3 regions of the Devosia sp. MC532 genome follow, and region 2 is predicted to be linked to each of the others. Evidence: predicted binding sites of a transcription regulator. Region 2 holds the regulator's gene; each other region holds the start of a gene.
The links. The regulator PhoB, encoded in region 2, activates phosphate uptake and scavenging genes when phosphate is short. The targets are predictions, from matches to a motif close to TGTCATNNANCTGTCAT.

Region 1 (5,348 bases), on a different contig from region 2:
AAGGCGCCGTCGGTGAGCACAATGGCGCGATAAACCGCGTTTTCGAGCTGACGGACATTGCCCGGCCAATCATAGCCCATAAGAAGAGCTTGCGCTTCAGCGGTGAGTCCCAAGATGCGCTTGCCAGCTTCAGCTGAGAAACGGGCAATGAAGTGGCTTACCAGTGCGTTGAGGTCTTCCATTCGCTCGCGTAGCGGCGGAGTATAAATGGGGAAGACGTTGAGGCGGTAATAGAGATCTTCGCGGAATTCGCCCGATTTGGCGAGATTCAACAGGCGCCGGTTGGTCGCCGATATGAAGCGAACATTGACGCGCTCAGGGCGCGTTGCGCCTATGGGCTCTATTTCGCCTTCTTGTAGGACACGCAAGAGCTTGACCTGCGTTTCGAGTGGCAGCTCGCCCACTTCATCAAGGAAGATCGTGCCGCCATTGGCTTCAGCGAACTTGCCGCTCTGGTCTGCATGAGCGCCTGTGAACGCGCCCTTCTTGTGGCCAAAAAGGACCGACTCGACCAAGTTCGGGGGAATGGCACCGCAATTGACGGTGACGAAAGGTTTTCCGGCGCGTTCGGACGTGCCTTGGATGATGCGGGCGACAAGTTCTTTGCCCGTACCGGTTTCGCCTTCAATGAGGACCGGGATCGCGCTCTTGGCGGCTTTGCCACAGAGGGTAATGACGCGCGCCATAGCAGGGGCCGCTGCGATCATATCCTTGTGGCTGAAGGTGCCAGATTTGCGGGCGTGCTCGGCGCGGATCGCCGATTCGAGCGCATCCAGTTTCATGGCGTTGCGCAGCGAGATGACCAGACGCTCGGGGCTTACGGGTTTGACGAAATAGTCCGCCGCACCCTGACGCATGGCCGAGATAACGGTTTCAAGTGAGGCGCTTGCGGTCTGGACAATAACGGGGGTCGTCATGCCCTCGCGGCGCATCACTTCCATAACGCCCATGCCATCAAGATCTGGCATGACCAGATCGAGAATCATCGCGCCGATTTTGCGATCTTCGCGCAGGATGGAGAGCGCCTGTTCGCCACCGGTGGCGGTCAGCGGTTTGAACCCGGCACGGTTTGCAATCTCGGCGGTGAGCCGCAACTGGACCGGATCGTCATCAACCACCAGAACACGCGTCATGAACCTATTGGCCTTCCCGTCGCAGGACACACGAATCGCTGTGTGCCACTTTGGGAAGACGATGAAGGTCTGCCCTTAAGAGGGCGTTAATCCTATTGATTTTGCTTTTGTTTACTAAAATGAAAAAGGGTCCCGGCTGTGCCGTGACCCTCCAGAGAAACTCTGCCTTTCGTAGAATTTATTGCCGCGTGGCGCCCTGGAGACGGTAAAGTTCGTCCTTCACTTCGAGTTTTTTGCGTTTGAGCGAAGCAACCATCAAATCGTCTTTGAGGCGATTTTGCATTTCAGAATGGATCTGCTTATCCAGTTCCTGGTGGCGCCGCTCGAGCGCTGCGATGTGGCCTTCAGTCGTCATTAAAGAACTCCTTTCAGCGTGTTGGACTTGGGTATCGTCACAAATCTTTCATGCTTTGTCGACACCCATGCGGCAGTCCTCGAAAATGTGATGCATTTTCCATGATCATGGGCTAACCAGAGGTAACTGATATGCCCACAAAGTTGGTGCGTGAATGCTGCCCCTGACTAAGGAAATTGAGGCCCAGTTCGGTCTTGAACTGGCAACAAAACGCCAGGAACATGCCGATTTGGACGCTGCGATCCTGACTTTAACGCAGTCTCAAATGGCCGATCAAATGCTGATCCAGCGGCTCAAAAAGCGCAAACTGGCGCTCAAAGACCGTATCGCTCAGCTCGAAAATATACTCTTGCCTGACATCATCGCTTGAGGCCTTGGCTGCTTGAGTTATGGCCAAATCTGGGCTAATGCCGCGCTTTGTGGAGCGCTCTGAGGGACACGCCATGCTCAAGCCACCCGTCGCCATTGTTATGGGCAGCCAATCTGATTGGCCAACTATGCGGCTGGCCGCAGAAACCCTCGAAAGTCTCGAAGTCGAATATGAGGCGCGCATCGTTTCGGCGCATCGTACGCCCGAGCGCATGGTCGATTTTGCCACCAACGCCAAAGCTGAGGGCGTTAAGGTGATTATCGCCGGTGCTGGTGGCGCGGCGCATCTGCCGGGCATGATTGCCGCGATGACGACACTGCCTGTGTTCGGCGTGCCTGTTCGCTCCAAGGCGCTTTCGGGCGTCGATAGCCTTTATTCCATCGTGCAGATGCCGGGCGGAGTTCCCGTTGGAACACTCGCCATTGGCGAGCCGGGCGCTATCAATGCGGCGCTGTTGGCGGCAGCTGTCTTGGCGCTGAACGATGATGAACTTTCCGATCGCCTCGAGGCGCATCGCGCCCGCCAAACGGCGTCTGTGCCCCAATTTCCCTCTGATACTGAGTAGTCGTCCGTGACCCAAGATTCCGCGCTGCCCGCTGGCTCCACTATTGGTATTTTGGGCGGGGGGCAGCTTGGGCGCATGTTGGCTTTGGCCGCTGCAAAGCTGGGTTTGAAAAGCCATATTTATTGCCCGGACCCCCAGAGCCCGGCATTTGATGTGACGCCGTTTAAGACGGTGGCGGCCTATGACGATACGGCTGCGCTCAAGGCTTTTGCCAGCCAAGTCGATGTCATCACCTATGAGTTTGAGAATGTGCCCGCGCAAACAGCGGAAATTCTTGCGGGGCTGAAGCCGCTGCGTCCCGGCGCAAAAGCGCTGGCGATCTCGCAGGATCGTCTGGCCGAGAAGGGCTTTTTGGCGTCCAAGAACATTCCGGTCGCGCCTTATCGCGCTATTCATTCGCTTGATGATTTGAAGGCGGCGGCGGCTGAGGTGGGCCTGCCGGCCGTGCTCAAGACCACGCGTCTGGGCTATGACGGCAAGGGGCAGCGTGTGTTGCGGGACGCTTCGGAGCTTGAAGCGGCGTTTAATGCGCTCTCGCCGCACCCGCTGGTGCTTGAAGGTTTTGTGCCGTTCAGCAAGGAAATCTCGGTCGTTGTTGCTCGTGGGCTGGACGGGTCGGTCAAAAGTTTTGACCCGGCGGAAAACGTCCATCGCGACCACATTCTCTACACGTCCACGGTCCCGGCCGAGTTGGCGATGATCGTCGAGCGGCAGGCGGGCATGATCGCCAAGGCGATTGTTATCGCGCTTGAATATGTGGGCGTGCTGGGGGTCGAGTTTTTCGTGGTCGAGACGGACGGCAAAACCAGCCTGATCGTCAATGAGATCGCGCCGCGGGTGCATAATTCGGGCCATTGGACCGAGGCTGTGTGCCTGACCGACCAGTTTGAGCAGCATGTGCGGGCCGTTGCAGGCTGGCCTTTGGGCAATCCGCAACGCATGGCAGACGTTGTCATGCAGAACCTTGTCGGCGATGAAGTCGACATGGTGCCCAATGGGCTTGATGGCGATACGCAACCCCACCTCTATGGCAAGGCGGAAGCGCGGCCCGGTCGCAAGATGGGCCACATCAACCGCATCGTGCGCAGCTCAGTTTAGCGGGCGAGAAACGTCTTAAACGCCGCAATCACTGGGGCGGGGTTCTCCATAGGCGGCAGGTGCGCTGCATCAGGGAAGACCGACAATTCGGCGTGGGGAATGGCTGAAGCCATTTCCTCGGCCAAGTCCAGTGGCGTCATTTTGTCGAGCGCACCAACGCCCACCAAGGTCGGGACGGCGATAGCGGGCAGGGACGGCAGGGAGCCGATCCGGCTCAGAATGGCGTTCTGCTGACGGATATAGACATCTTGCCCGACGCGTTCGGACATGGCTTGAACCTCGCCTGCCAAGGGCGTGCCCAAATGATGGGGCGCGATGAGATTGCCCAAGAGACCACGCGACACGCCGATGAATTTGCCCTGACCAACCATGGCTATGCCCTTGCGGCGCGTGTCTTGGCGCTCTGGCGTATCAGCGCGCGCCGATGTGTCCAGTAGGGCGAGGTGGGTGACGCGTTCAGGGGCCTGACGCATAATTTCAAGCGCCACATAGCCGCCCATGGAGAGGCCCGCCAAGGCGAATTTATCTGGCGCCGCAGAGAGTGTGCGAGCGGCCATCGCCTTGATGGTGTCGTCGAGACGAAGGTCGGCGACCATTGGTGCAATCGTGTCGCTCAGCCCATCGATGACATCACGCCACAAGCGCTGATCGCAGATAAGGCCAGGCAAGAAGACGAGGGGGCGATACATGGGGTGCACTTTCGTTTGTAGGTGGTGCTGTAACAATGCTGGATCGTTTGTAGCAAGTTGCGGGTCGCAACGCTCGGAAACTATGGACATATTTGGAGTGTTGTTGTATGGAGCCCGCCATTCAGGCCGTGCGGGCGGTGGGTTGTTTCGAGCGGCGCGCACATGTTCAACACATTAGCCAAGCATTGAAGGGGCTGGTTACCTTTGCAAGTAGTCGTTCGCGATAACAATGTTGATCAGGCGCTGCGCGCGCTCAAGAAAAAGCTGCAGCGCGAAGGCGTCTTCCGTGAAATGAAGCTGCGCAACTACTTCGAGAAGCCTTCGGAAAAGAAGGTTCGCCGTAAGGCCGAAGCTGTTCGTCGCGCCCGCAAGCTGGCTCGTAAGCGTCTACAGCGCGAAGGTCTGGTGGCTGCACCGACGCCAACGCCAAGGTAAAGCCTGACCGTTCAAGAGAATTTTGAAAGGCCGTCTCCAAGGGGAGGCGGCCTTTTCGTTTGTGCTTACGCGGCCACCTTCAGGCGCTTTTTGTCGTAAAGCGCCAGCGCGATGATGAGCACGGCGATGATGGGGAGTTCGACCATCATGGCTGTACGGGCGTCGGGAAACAGCGTGCTGCCAATGAGCGAGCCGACGAAGCCTCCGCCCATTTGGAGAAATCCGCTCATGGCGGCGGCTGCGCCCGCGATAGCGCCGAAACCGGCCATAGCGGCGGTTGTGACGCTGGGGCCGATCAGCGATAGGCCAACCATCCAGATGCCGACCGGAACCATAATCGACAGCAGGCTGGTCGGGATCAGGGTGGGGAGAATGATAAAGCTCAGGCCCGACAGACCAAATGCCACGAGGGAGAACGTGACTATCCGATCAGCCGTGGTGCGGCTGGCGAGGGCTCCGGCGACCAGATTGCCAATGGTGAAACACCCGGTTTGCACCAGCATGGCCATAGCGAATTGGAAGGGCGTGAGACCCAGATCGTTGATGAGGACGAAGGGCAAAAGTGCTGTGAAGCCGTGGAAACCGCCAAAGGTGAGCCCGAGCAACAGCGCAGGGACCATGAAATCCTTGGAGGTCAGCAGGGTCTTGTAGTTTTTGAAAATAATCGACGGGCTGAACGGGATGCGACGCTCGTGGGGCAAAG
Region 2 (5,348 bases):
CGGAACCCCGCTCGATCAGGCGACCGCCCTCCCCGTTCAGATCTACCTCTGGCAGGGCAACGAAAACCGCAACTTCTTTGAAGCCCGCACCTCCGCCGCTATCATGGTCCTGCTGGCCTTCATGATCTCCCTCAATGCGATCGCGATCTTCCTCAGATCTCGCCTCGAAAAGCGCGCATAAGGATCACATAATGGATATCCTTGCCTCCAAGGCCAAGACACCCCACACTGCCCTCGGCGCCAATACGGATCTGTCTGAAATGATCGCGCATCCCATTCGTCTGACTGCCCGCGATGTCACCGTGCACTATGGTGCCAAGCAAGCTTTGCACGGCATTTCCATCGACATCCCAGATCGCTCTGTCACCGCTTTCATCGGTCCATCGGGCTGCGGTAAGTCGACCTTCCTGCGCTGCATCAATCGCATGAACGACACCATCGAAGGCGCCAAGGTTGGCGGTAAAATCGAACTCGACGGTCAGGACATTTGCGCGCCAGACCTTGACGTGGTCGAACTGCGCGCCCGCGTTGGCATGGTGTTCCAAAAGCCGAACCCGTTTCCGAAGTCGATTTACGACAACGTCGCCTACGGTCCGCGCATTCACGGCCTTGCCCGCAACAAGACCGATCTCGACGCTATCGTCACCTCCTCGCTGCAAAAGGCAGGTCTCTGGAACGAAGTGAAGGATCGCTTGCAGGAACCAGGCACCGGCCTGTCCGGCGGTCAGCAGCAACGTCTGTGCATTGCCCGCGCCATCGCCGTTGGCCCAGAAGTCATTCTCATGGACGAGCCCTGCTCGGCCCTCGACCCGATTGCAACCGCCATCATCGAAGAGCTGATTGACGAGCTGCGGACCAATTACACCATCGTCATCGTCACCCACTCGATGCAGCAGGCAGCCCGCGTCTCGCAAAAGACTGCCTTCTTCCACTTGGGTAATCTGATTGAACAGGGCGACACGGAAGACATCTTCACCAACCCAGTCCACAAGCAGACCCAAGACTACATCATGGGCCGTATCGGTTAATCTAAGGGGAGAGCACAGCCATGCCACACAATACCGGCACAGAGCACATCGTTACCTCGTATAACGAAGAACTTCTCGCCCTCGCGCAGGCCATCGCCGAAATGGGTGGTCAGGTGGAAACGGCTGTCGAAAACGGCACGCGCGCCCTGCTCAAGCTCGACCGCGAACTGGCTGACGTGACCATCATCGCCGACCAGCGTATTGACGACATGCAGCGCAAAATCGACGAAATGGCCGTGTCCATGATCGCCCGTCGTCAGCCAATGGCGTCCGACCTGCGCTCGATCATCACCGCCATCCACGTGGCGTCGGATCTTGAGCGCGTTGGCGATATGGCCAAGCAATTGGCCCGCCGCTCGCTCAAGCTCGAAACGATCAACCTGCAGGCCTCGTTCTACAGCGGCGTCCGCAACATGACCGCTCTCGTGCTCGGTCAGCTCAAGGAGGCGCTCGACGCCTACGCCAATCGTGATGCGGAAGCTGCCGTTGACGTTTGCAATCGTGATGATGATGTCGACGCCATGCACACTTCCCTGTTCCGCGAACTCCTCACTTATATGATGGAAGACCCGCGCAACATCACCCCCTGCACCCAACTGCTATTCTGCGCCAAGAGTCTTGAACGTGTGGGCGACCACGCAACCAATATCGCTGAACGCGCTTACTATCTTTCGACTGGTAAGCAGCTCACCAGCGACGTCCAAGAACTCCAACGTCAGCAGATCAAAGCCTAAGCGCCAATTTCGTCACGTCGCCCAATCGGCGTGACGAACTCTTCGAAAATCCCCTATATTGAGTAACGGTCCCTTGGGGCCGATTGACGGAGCACGCCCATGCCCGCGACGATCCTTGTTGTCGAAGACGAAGCCGACATCTCCCTGCTCCTGCAATACAATCTGCAGGCTGAGGGCTTTGATGTCGTCACAGCGGAAACCGGCGATGAAGCGCACCACGCCATCGCAGAACGCGTCCCTGATCTGATCCTGCTCGATTGGATGTTACCCGAAGTTTCCGGCATCGAAATCTGCCGTCGCCTGCGTGCGCGTGAAGAAACCGCGCGCGTACCGATTATTATGCTCACCGCCCGTGGCGAAGAAGAAGAGCGCGTGCGCGGTCTCACCACCGGCGCAGACGACTACATCGTCAAACCATTCTCTGTCCCCGAACTCGTCGCCCGTATTCAAGCGCTGCTGCGCCGGGCGAGCCCAAGCCTTGTGACGAACGCGCTTAAGGTTGGTGAGCTTGAGCTAGACCGCACCACTCACCGCGTCAGCCGTGGGTCCCGAGACATTCACCTTGGGCCGACAGAATATCGCCTGCTCGAATACCTCATGACCCATCCGGGCCGCGTCTACACCCGCGAGCAACTTCTCGACGGCGTTTGGGGCAATGACGTCTATGTCGACGAACGCACTGTGGACGTCCATATCGGCCGCCTCCGCCGCGCCATCAATCGCGGCAAGGAAGCCGACCCCATCCGCACGGTCCGCGGCGCCGGCTACTCCTTCGACGAACGCTTCTCGCAACTGGCTTAGATCGCGTGCCCTTAGGCACAACAAGGTCTGACACTCGGCACTGTTTTCTGGTCACCGCAAGTCGCCGCTGATCAGAAAAAAGCCAAAAAATCTCTCTGCGCGGGGCGCATCGAAACTGTTTTGCGTGTTCTACGAGGCCCAATAACGCAATCCACCAAATCAGACGCTTGACGTGTAAAGTCCTTTCATATCATAGAATTAACCATAATATTCTTCGTGTCGCCTGATTTGTTGAGCAGCGCCAAAAGCTGCAGATTGCCGCGCCACTATGTTGTCAAAGCCAATTGCCGTTGTACCGGCGATCGTCGCCCTACTTGCTGCTACCAATATCACCGCAGCGCAGGCCCGAGATATCACCATCAGTGAAGGTCAAACCGGAGGTGCTCAGAGCCTTTCCGGGATCGGGGACACGCTCTTTATCGCAAGTGGTGGCACCTTGGACTCCACAAGCAACGTGATTTCCATCACCGGCTTGGATACGGTGATCACGAACTACGGTACGATCGAAAATCGCGGAAGCGCCACCTACGCGCTGGAAACGCTGGCAGCTAACACGCGAGTGGTCAATCACGGCGGCATCTTCTCCTACGAAGACTGCTCCTATGGCGTCTACGCCACTGGTGATTATTTCACACTCACCAACACCGGAACGATTGAGACCAAGGGCAGCTGGGCGGGCACAGGTATCCAGGTCGAAAACAGCGCCAATAATGTGCTCAATGTGACGTTGGACAATAGTGGCAGCATCATCACCCACGGCACACAATCCCACGGTATTAGCCTTTACGGCACCAGTTCACGCATCACCAATACGGGCAACATTAGGACAGCGGACCACGGCAGCGCCGGTATCTATGTCTACTCCCCCACGACCCAAAGTGATATTGTCATCACCAACTCCGGGACCATCCATGCAAAGGGTGGAGAGTACCAAACCTCTTCTGGCGGCTACGTCCAGAGCCATGGCATCCAAACCAATGCCGCCAATGTTCACATCATCAACAGCGGCACCGTAATCAGCGAACAGTTCGACGCTTTCGCAATGGGCTTTGCCAATAGCAAACTTACGCTCTTGCCCGGCTCTGTGGTTTCTGGTGGCATTCGCTTCTCGCAGGCTGCAACGGGCTCTCTCGAAATCGGCAACGGCCTTGAAGGCGTTATCAAGATCACTGGAGAGTTGCGCGACGATCAGATCGAAACGCATGGCCAGGCCTATACCCGCGCTGTCACAACCGAAGCCACTGAGCACCGCCGCAATGGCGATGCCGCGACGAGCACCTACACAACCTTCACCGTTGTTTCCACCGCCTCCATCGAAGCGGCCAACACCGCGACTGTTCAAACTGCTAGCACTGTAACATCCAATATCGCCAACCATACTGGCGATCGCCGTCAAAGCCTGCCGCGCAGCACCTCGGCTCTGGGCTATGCTCCGTCCCCGGCGACACCAGACTTCCCTGATTTTGCCCCGAGCGACGATTTTGGCGCATGGGCCAGCGCTTATGGCGAACTCACTGCCCCAGCTTCGGGCAAGACCGGCTCCAAGTCCTTGCAAGGTGGTGCACTGGTTGGCTCAGACGTAAAACTCTCTGATGATAGCCTCGCGGGGCTTTTCGTTGGCCTCGGTCGTGGCCACGTCGAGACGGTTTCCAAGTCCGAACTCGATGTCACGTCTCTGCTCGGCGGCGGCTATGCCTCGCTGGCTGTTGGGTCCGTGTTCATCGACATCAACGCGACGCTTGGCGTTTCCGCCAATGACAGCGCGCGCCGCTTCTTCAACAACACGGTCGCAGCAGGGTATGAAACAGCCTATGCCAACTATGTTAGCATGTTCGCCAGTCCGTCGATCAAACTCGGCATGGACCAGGATCTCGGCTTCGCTCGCCTAACTCCGAGCGTCACCTTGACCTATGCTGGCATTCATCAGGCTGGTTATTCGGAATCAGGCTCCTCTGCCAATGTCACCATGGGTTCCAGCTTCTCGCACCTGCTCAATGCCCGTGCAGAACTTGAACTCGGCACTATCGACCTCGGCGAAGCGGGCAGTGGCTGGAGTGGCAGCGCCAAGATTGGTGCCGATAGCACATTGACCTATGGCGGCACGACCGATGCTCAAGTGCTCGGCACGACACTAAGCCTTGCGGGCAACTCGGCCAATGCCGCGCGCGGCTTCATCGGTGCCAATGCCCAATACCAGTCCGGCACCTACAGTTTTACCGCCGGCACAGAACTCGGCCTCAACACCCAAGGCATGGTCTCGGCCAGCCTACGCGGCGGTGTCGGAATGCGTTTCTAAAGCCAGCAGTTATCTCTAACTCAAATCGCTCGCCACTTGCGGGCGATATTGGTTTCGACGGGGTTCACGTTCTCGCTGTACGTTCCTCACAGCTCAGCTAGTCTCCTAGCAACCATTTGAGTCGGAATTTCATGACGTCCTTTTCAACGCAGCGGGTAAACCCGCTCTACCTGCTCGCTGCGTTCGCCAGTGGGTGCTTACTCACCCTCGCAGTTTTCTTTAATGGTGAGGCCGGTCGCTATGGCGGCGGCATCTTTTCATCGTGGCAGGCTCATGGCGTGGGCACGGTCGTTGCAATGCTGCTGCTCGCCATCATATGGCGCAAAGAACGCGCCAAGGCCGCCGCTGCCAAGGCCATTCATGGCAAGGCCCCCCTCTGGGCCTATCTCGGGGGCGTGTTTGGTGGTTTGACCGTTATTCTAACGTCCTACTCAGTCAATTCGCCCATCGCCTTGGGTGGCACTTTAGCGATTGGCCTCGTCGGTCAGT
Region 3 (5,348 bases), on a different contig from region 2:
CGCGTTCGACCGCTTGTGCGATTGTGACGGGCACGGATAAGGCGGCGCTGGAAGTGGCGGCGAAATCGCTGGCGCAGAAATACTGGGACCTGCGCGAGCAGTTCGTCTTCGGCATGGAGGTGGGCTCGATTGAGGAATGCGTGGCCAAGGCCATCGCCAGCCCCACGGCCCCGGTTGTTCTGGCCGAATCTGGTGACAATCCAACTGGTGGCGGCGTATCCGATCGCGCTGAAGTTTTGGCCGAACTGATCAAGCAGAACGCACAAGGCGTCATTTTTGCTGGCATCACCGATAAGGCTGCGACGGAAGCCGCTTATGCGGCAGGGGTGGGCGCGAGTGTGCAATTGCATATCGGCGCGAGCCTTGACCCGGCGAGCACGCCCGTTGATGTCGAGGCCAAGGTTAAGTTCCTGCTCGAAACCGAAGACGCCAAGCTGCGCGAAGCTGTGGTGACCATCGGTGGGATCGATCTGGTGGTGACCATCCGCCGTCGTCCGTTCCACAACATCATCGACTTCAGCAAGCTTGAGCTTGATCCGAAGACGGCAAAGATTGTGGTGGTGAAGTCGGGCTATCTCTCGCCAGAGCTTGGCCCTATCGCCAACCCCGGCATCATGGCGCTGTCGCCGGGTGTGGTGGATCAGTTCGTAGAACGCACCGAGCGCAAGCATACGCCGCGCCCGACCTATCCGTTCGACAAGAATTTCGACTATACGCCAGAAATGAAGTGGTCTCAGCGCGCTCTTTAGTGCGCTGAGAGGACGGCTCGAAGTTCGAGCACTTTATCGCGGGAGGTGACGCGGCGGTTGGGGCTGACAAAGCCCAAGCGCTTCGCGCCTTCCGTGTCCTCTGCCGGAGCGCGCTCCGAGCACGAGGCGTGGACAACCGACACCGGCACACGGTTGAGAATGCGACGGGCATTGAGCGAGGACACGCCTGAACCCGGCATAATGGTGATCCGGCCCTTGGCGGCTTCGTGCATCTTGGCGATGTCTTCAATGCCAGCCTCTGCAGAAAGCTGACGCCCTGACGTCAAAATCGTATCGAAGCCGAGCGCAATGGCCTGTTCGACGGCTTCTTGAACATCGGGCACGAGATCGACGCAGCGATGCAGTGTGCGGGGGGTGTCACCCGCCATCTGGCAGAGGATTTCGAGGCGGCGCATATCGAGCGCGCCACTGGGCAGGCTGGCGCCCAAGACAACACCAAGCTTATTGGTCCGGGCGGTTTCGATATCGCTGATCATAATGGCCAGCTCGTAATCGTCGAAGACGAAGTCTCCGGCGCGGGGGCGCACCATCATGCGGACGGGGATCGGCGTGCTCGATGCCAGTTTTGCCAAGCCAGCAAAGGGCGTGAGGCCGCCATATTCGAGCGACGAGCAGAGTTCGATGCGGTCAGCGCCGCCCTCAACTGCCGCTTGAATGCCCGAGAGGCTATCAACGCAAACTTCTAGCAAGGTCATACCACGCCCTCCGAATAGGCCAAGCTTGCAGCGCCGATGAGGCCTGCATCGACAGTCAGTTGGGCTGGAACGATGAGTGGTCGGTCAAGCTTGCGCAGAATGCGCGGGCGAACGGCGGCGTCAAGCGCTGCCACTAGCTCGGGACTATTCCCCAGGCCACCGCCGACGGGGATAATGTCGGGGCCAAGCACGTTCACCAGCAAGGCGAGCGGGGCCGCGAGGAGCTCGGTGTAAAGCGTCATGGTCTGGGTTGATGTTGCATCGCCCTGCCCCCATGCGGAGACAATGTCGAGGCTCGAGAGGGTTTGGCCATGGATTTGCGCATGAAGGCGCTCCAAACCACGAGCGCCGCCGATGGTGTCGGTGCAACCAAGCTGGCCACAACCGCACGCCATATGCGCAATTTTGTGCGGCCAAGCCTGAGTTTCAGTTTGGACGATGGTGGCGTGGCCCCATTCGCCCGAAAACCCGCCAGCACCGCGGATGAGACGTCCATCGGCAACAATGCCGCCACCGACGCCCGTGCCAAGGATGACGCCGAAGACGACGTTAAAGCCCTTGCCCGCGCCCGCATGGGCTTCGGCCAAGGCGAAACAGTCTGCATCATTGCCGACGATGACTGGGCGAGACAGCTTGGAGCTGAGATCTGGCCCGAGGGCACGACCGTTGATGCACGGGATATTGGCGACCGTGGCGACATTGGTTGCAGGGTCAACGACGCCAGCAATGGAAATGGCGATGGCTGAACCAGTGGGTGCGCCGCCTTGGGCGATGAGTGCCGCGATGGCATCGGCAAAGGCGTCAAAGTCGTGCGCTGGTGTGGCGACGCGACCGAGCGAGACAATGTCTGTCGCACTGTGGGCAACTGCGGCCTTAATCGTGGTGCCGCCAATATCGAAACAGGTGATCATGAGAGGCTGGCGACTTCCCTATAAGGCACGGCCGATGCTTACGGCGTGTGACATGGGTTTGCCTGCGCCGCAAGAGTCCGCAGCGTAATCCAGACCACCGCGGCGTCCGGCACCCCATATTCGATCACAAACACAGCTGCGACGGATGGTTGTGCACTGTCATGGTAACGTCACCAAAGCTTCAAGGAAGCGTCAAGCAGCATCGTTAGAGGAGCCATGCCCGCAGAAAACGTCGGCGGGTACGACACCAAATTCGGTGAGCTGAAACGGAAAAATCCGCAGCTCAAATGTCGTTCACGAAATCCAGTCTGGCGGGACTTGGGTCGATGCTGACCTGTCCTATGGGAGACAGAAGATGAAGACGATGAACCGCGCGGCACTTGCCGCTATCACCCTTGCCCTGAGCACCTCGGTTGCCTTTGCGCAGACCGAACTCAACTGGTGGCACTCCATGGGTGGCGAACTGGGCGAACGCGTGGAAGCGCTTGCTGCAGACTTCAACGCCAGCCAAAGCGAATTTAAGGTCGTTCCGTCCTATCGTGGCGAATACGAAGAATCCATGATCAGCACCATCGCCGCCTTCCGCGCTGGCGAGCAGCCGCATCTGGTGCAGGTTTACGAAGTTGGCACTGGCACCATGATGGCTGCCAAGGGCGCTGTTCTGCCCGTTTACGAACTGATGGCAGCACATGGCTCGAACTTCGATCCATCGGCGTTCCTGCCAGTCGTGACCGGCTATTACACCGACACCGAAGGCAATATGCTTTCGATGCCGTTCAACTCCTCCACCCCAATTCTCTATTACAACAAGACCGCTTTCGAGAAGGCTGGGCTTGATCCAAACGTCGCGCCAAAGACCTGGGCCGATATCGAAAACTTCGGCAAGAAGATCGTTGAATCGGGCGCTGCCACGTGCGGTACGGCCATCAGCTATTCGGCCACCTGGATCGGCACCGAAAACCTCTCGTCGCTGCACAACGTGCCATACGGCTCGCTGGAGAACGGCTTTGGTGGTCTCGGCACCGAACTGACATTCAACCACGACCTCTCCGTTCGCCTCTGGGAAAAGCTGGCTGAATGGCAGAAGACCGGCATCTACCAGTATGGTGGTACCAGCGGCGGTTCGGACAATGCGCCACGCTTCTACGCTGGCGAATGCGCGATCTTCATGGGTTCCTCGGCTTCCCGCGCTGGCGTTCTCGCCAATGCCAAGGACTTTGAAGTTGGCTTCGGCATGCTGCCATACTTTGACGACGTCGACGGCGCACCGCAGAACTCCATCATTGGTGGCGCAACTCTGTGGACCCTGGCTGGTCACGAAGACGCTGAATACAAGGGCGTAGCGCAGTTCCTGAACTACCTCTCTTCGGCTGAAGTTCAGGCCAAGTTCCACCAGGAAACAGGTTACCTGCCTGTTACTCAGGCGGCTTATGAGCTGACCAAGAGCCAGGGCTACTACGACGCAAACCCAGGTTCGGACATCGCTATCCAGCAGATCAACCTCAACCCACCGACTGAAAACTCGAAGGGCGTTCGCTTCGGCAACATGCCGCAGATCCGTACCGTGATCGACGAAGAGTTCCAGGCCGTTCTCAATGGCTCGAAGTCTGCCAAGGAAGCGCTTGATAGCGCCGTTGCCCGCGGCAACGACATCCTTCGCGAATTTGAAGCTGCCAATCAGTAAGCAGTCTTAATCCGGAAGGGCCGGCGAAAACCGGCCCTTTCTTTGTTTTGCGGATACGGCGGACGATGGAAACAAAACGTACGACATTCCCGAATAAGGGCCTGCCATTTTTGATGGTCGCCCCACAGTTGATCATCACGCTGGTGTTCTTCATCTGGCCGGCGGCACAGGCCGTCAAATCTTCTTTCGAACGCGCAGACCCATTTGGGCTTTCGACCAAGTTCGTCGGTTTAGCGCATTATGCGCGCCTGTTTAGCGACCCGCTCTACCTGGCCTCTATCGGCCGCACGGCGCTGTTTGCAGCATCGGTTACGGCAATTTCGATGGGCTTTGCGCTGATCCTGGCAATTGCCGTCAGCCGCGTTATCCGTTCGGCACAGACCTACACCACGCTGCTGGTCTGGCCCTATGCTGTGGCCCCCGTGGTTGCGGGCATTCTGTGGTGGTTCCTGTTCAACAACGCCACCGGCATTCTTCCCTATTTCATGCGCTATGTGGGGATTGATTGGGATTCTGCACTCAACGGCGATCACGCCATGACCTTGGTGATCATCGCTGCCAGCTGGAAGCAGATTTCTTACAATTTCCTGTTCTTCGTGGCTGGCATGCAGTCGGTTCCACACGCGCTTACCGAAGCTGCGGCGATTGATGGTGCGAGCCCATGGAAGCGGTTCTGGACCATTATCTTCCCGCTGCTCTCGCCGACCACGTTCTTCCTCTTCATCGTCAACATCAACTACGTGATGTTCGACACTTTCGCGATCATCGCGTCGACCACTGAAGGCGGGCCAAACCAGGCCACCAACACGCTGGTCTACAAAGTATACGCCGACGGCTTCATCGGTCTCAACCTGGGCTCCTCTTCAGCGCAGTCCGTGGTCCTGATGCTCTTCGTTATTGTCCTCACCTTCGTGCAGTTCCGCTACGTGGAACGCCGCGTGCAGTACTAAGGCCCACTCATGGTCGAAAACCGTCCATTTCTCACCATCCTCACGCACCTCGTTTTGGTGCTGGGGGTGCTGATCATCGCCTTTCCTGTCTATGTCGCGCTCATCGCGTCGACCCACGACGAGGCCACGCTGAACATTGCAGCGCCTTTGCTGCCAGGCGGGCATTTGTGGGATAATCTGGTCACTGTCTGGACCTATGATCCACCGGGCCTGCCGCCATTCTGGACCATGGTCTGGAACTCCACGATGATGGCTTTCATCATCATGGTGGGCAAGGTGGTGATCTCGATCATCTCCGCCTATGCCATCGTCTACTTCAAGTTCCCCTTCCGCGTACT

Region 1: the regulator PhoB is predicted to act here: its motif matches at 1,524-1,540, upstream of JHC09_RS10570 (YdcH family protein).
Region 3: the regulator PhoB is predicted to act here: its motif matches at 2,534-2,550, upstream of ugpB (sn-glycerol-3-phosphate ABC transporter substrate-binding protein UgpB).

The regions. Positions count from the first base shown of each region.
Region 1 covers NZ_JAEMNZ010000007.1:80,171-85,518, reverse strand. The annotation lists gene JHC09_RS10575 (sigma-54 dependent transcriptional regulator) at 1-1,133, opposite strand, end outside; gene JHC09_RS10570 (YdcH family protein) at 1,312-1,488, opposite strand; gene JHC09_RS10565 (DUF465 domain-containing protein) at 1,643-1,858, shown strand; gene purE (5-(carboxyamino)imidazole ribonucleotide mutase) at 1,932-2,423, shown strand; gene JHC09_RS10555 (5-(carboxyamino)imidazole ribonucleotide synthase) at 2,430-3,521, shown strand; gene JHC09_RS10550 (alpha/beta fold hydrolase) at 3,518-4,210, opposite strand; gene rpsU (30S ribosomal protein S21) at 4,415-4,645, shown strand; gene JHC09_RS10540 (multidrug effflux MFS transporter) at 4,711-5,348, opposite strand, start outside.
Region 2 covers NZ_JAEMNZ010000002.1:80,004-85,351, reverse strand. The annotation lists gene pstA (phosphate ABC transporter permease PstA) at 1-181, shown strand, start outside; gene pstB (phosphate ABC transporter ATP-binding protein PstB) at 261-1,028, shown strand; gene phoU (phosphate signaling complex protein PhoU) at 1,049-1,762, shown strand; gene phoB (phosphate regulon transcriptional regulator PhoB) at 1,862-2,563, shown strand; gene JHC09_RS03410 (autotransporter outer membrane beta-barrel domain-containing protein) at 2,832-4,859, shown strand; gene JHC09_RS03405 (DMT family transporter) at 4,991-5,348, shown strand, end outside.
Region 3 covers NZ_JAEMNZ010000004.1:186,913-192,260, reverse strand. The annotation lists gene JHC09_RS07155 (M81 family metallopeptidase) at 1-749, shown strand, start outside; gene JHC09_RS07150 (copper homeostasis protein CutC) at 746-1,465, opposite strand; gene JHC09_RS07145 (ROK family protein) at 1,462-2,376, opposite strand; gene ugpB (sn-glycerol-3-phosphate ABC transporter substrate-binding protein UgpB) at 2,741-4,060, shown strand; gene ugpA (sn-glycerol-3-phosphate ABC transporter permease UgpA) at 4,126-5,010, shown strand; gene ugpE (sn-glycerol-3-phosphate ABC transporter permease UgpE) at 5,020-5,348, shown strand, end outside.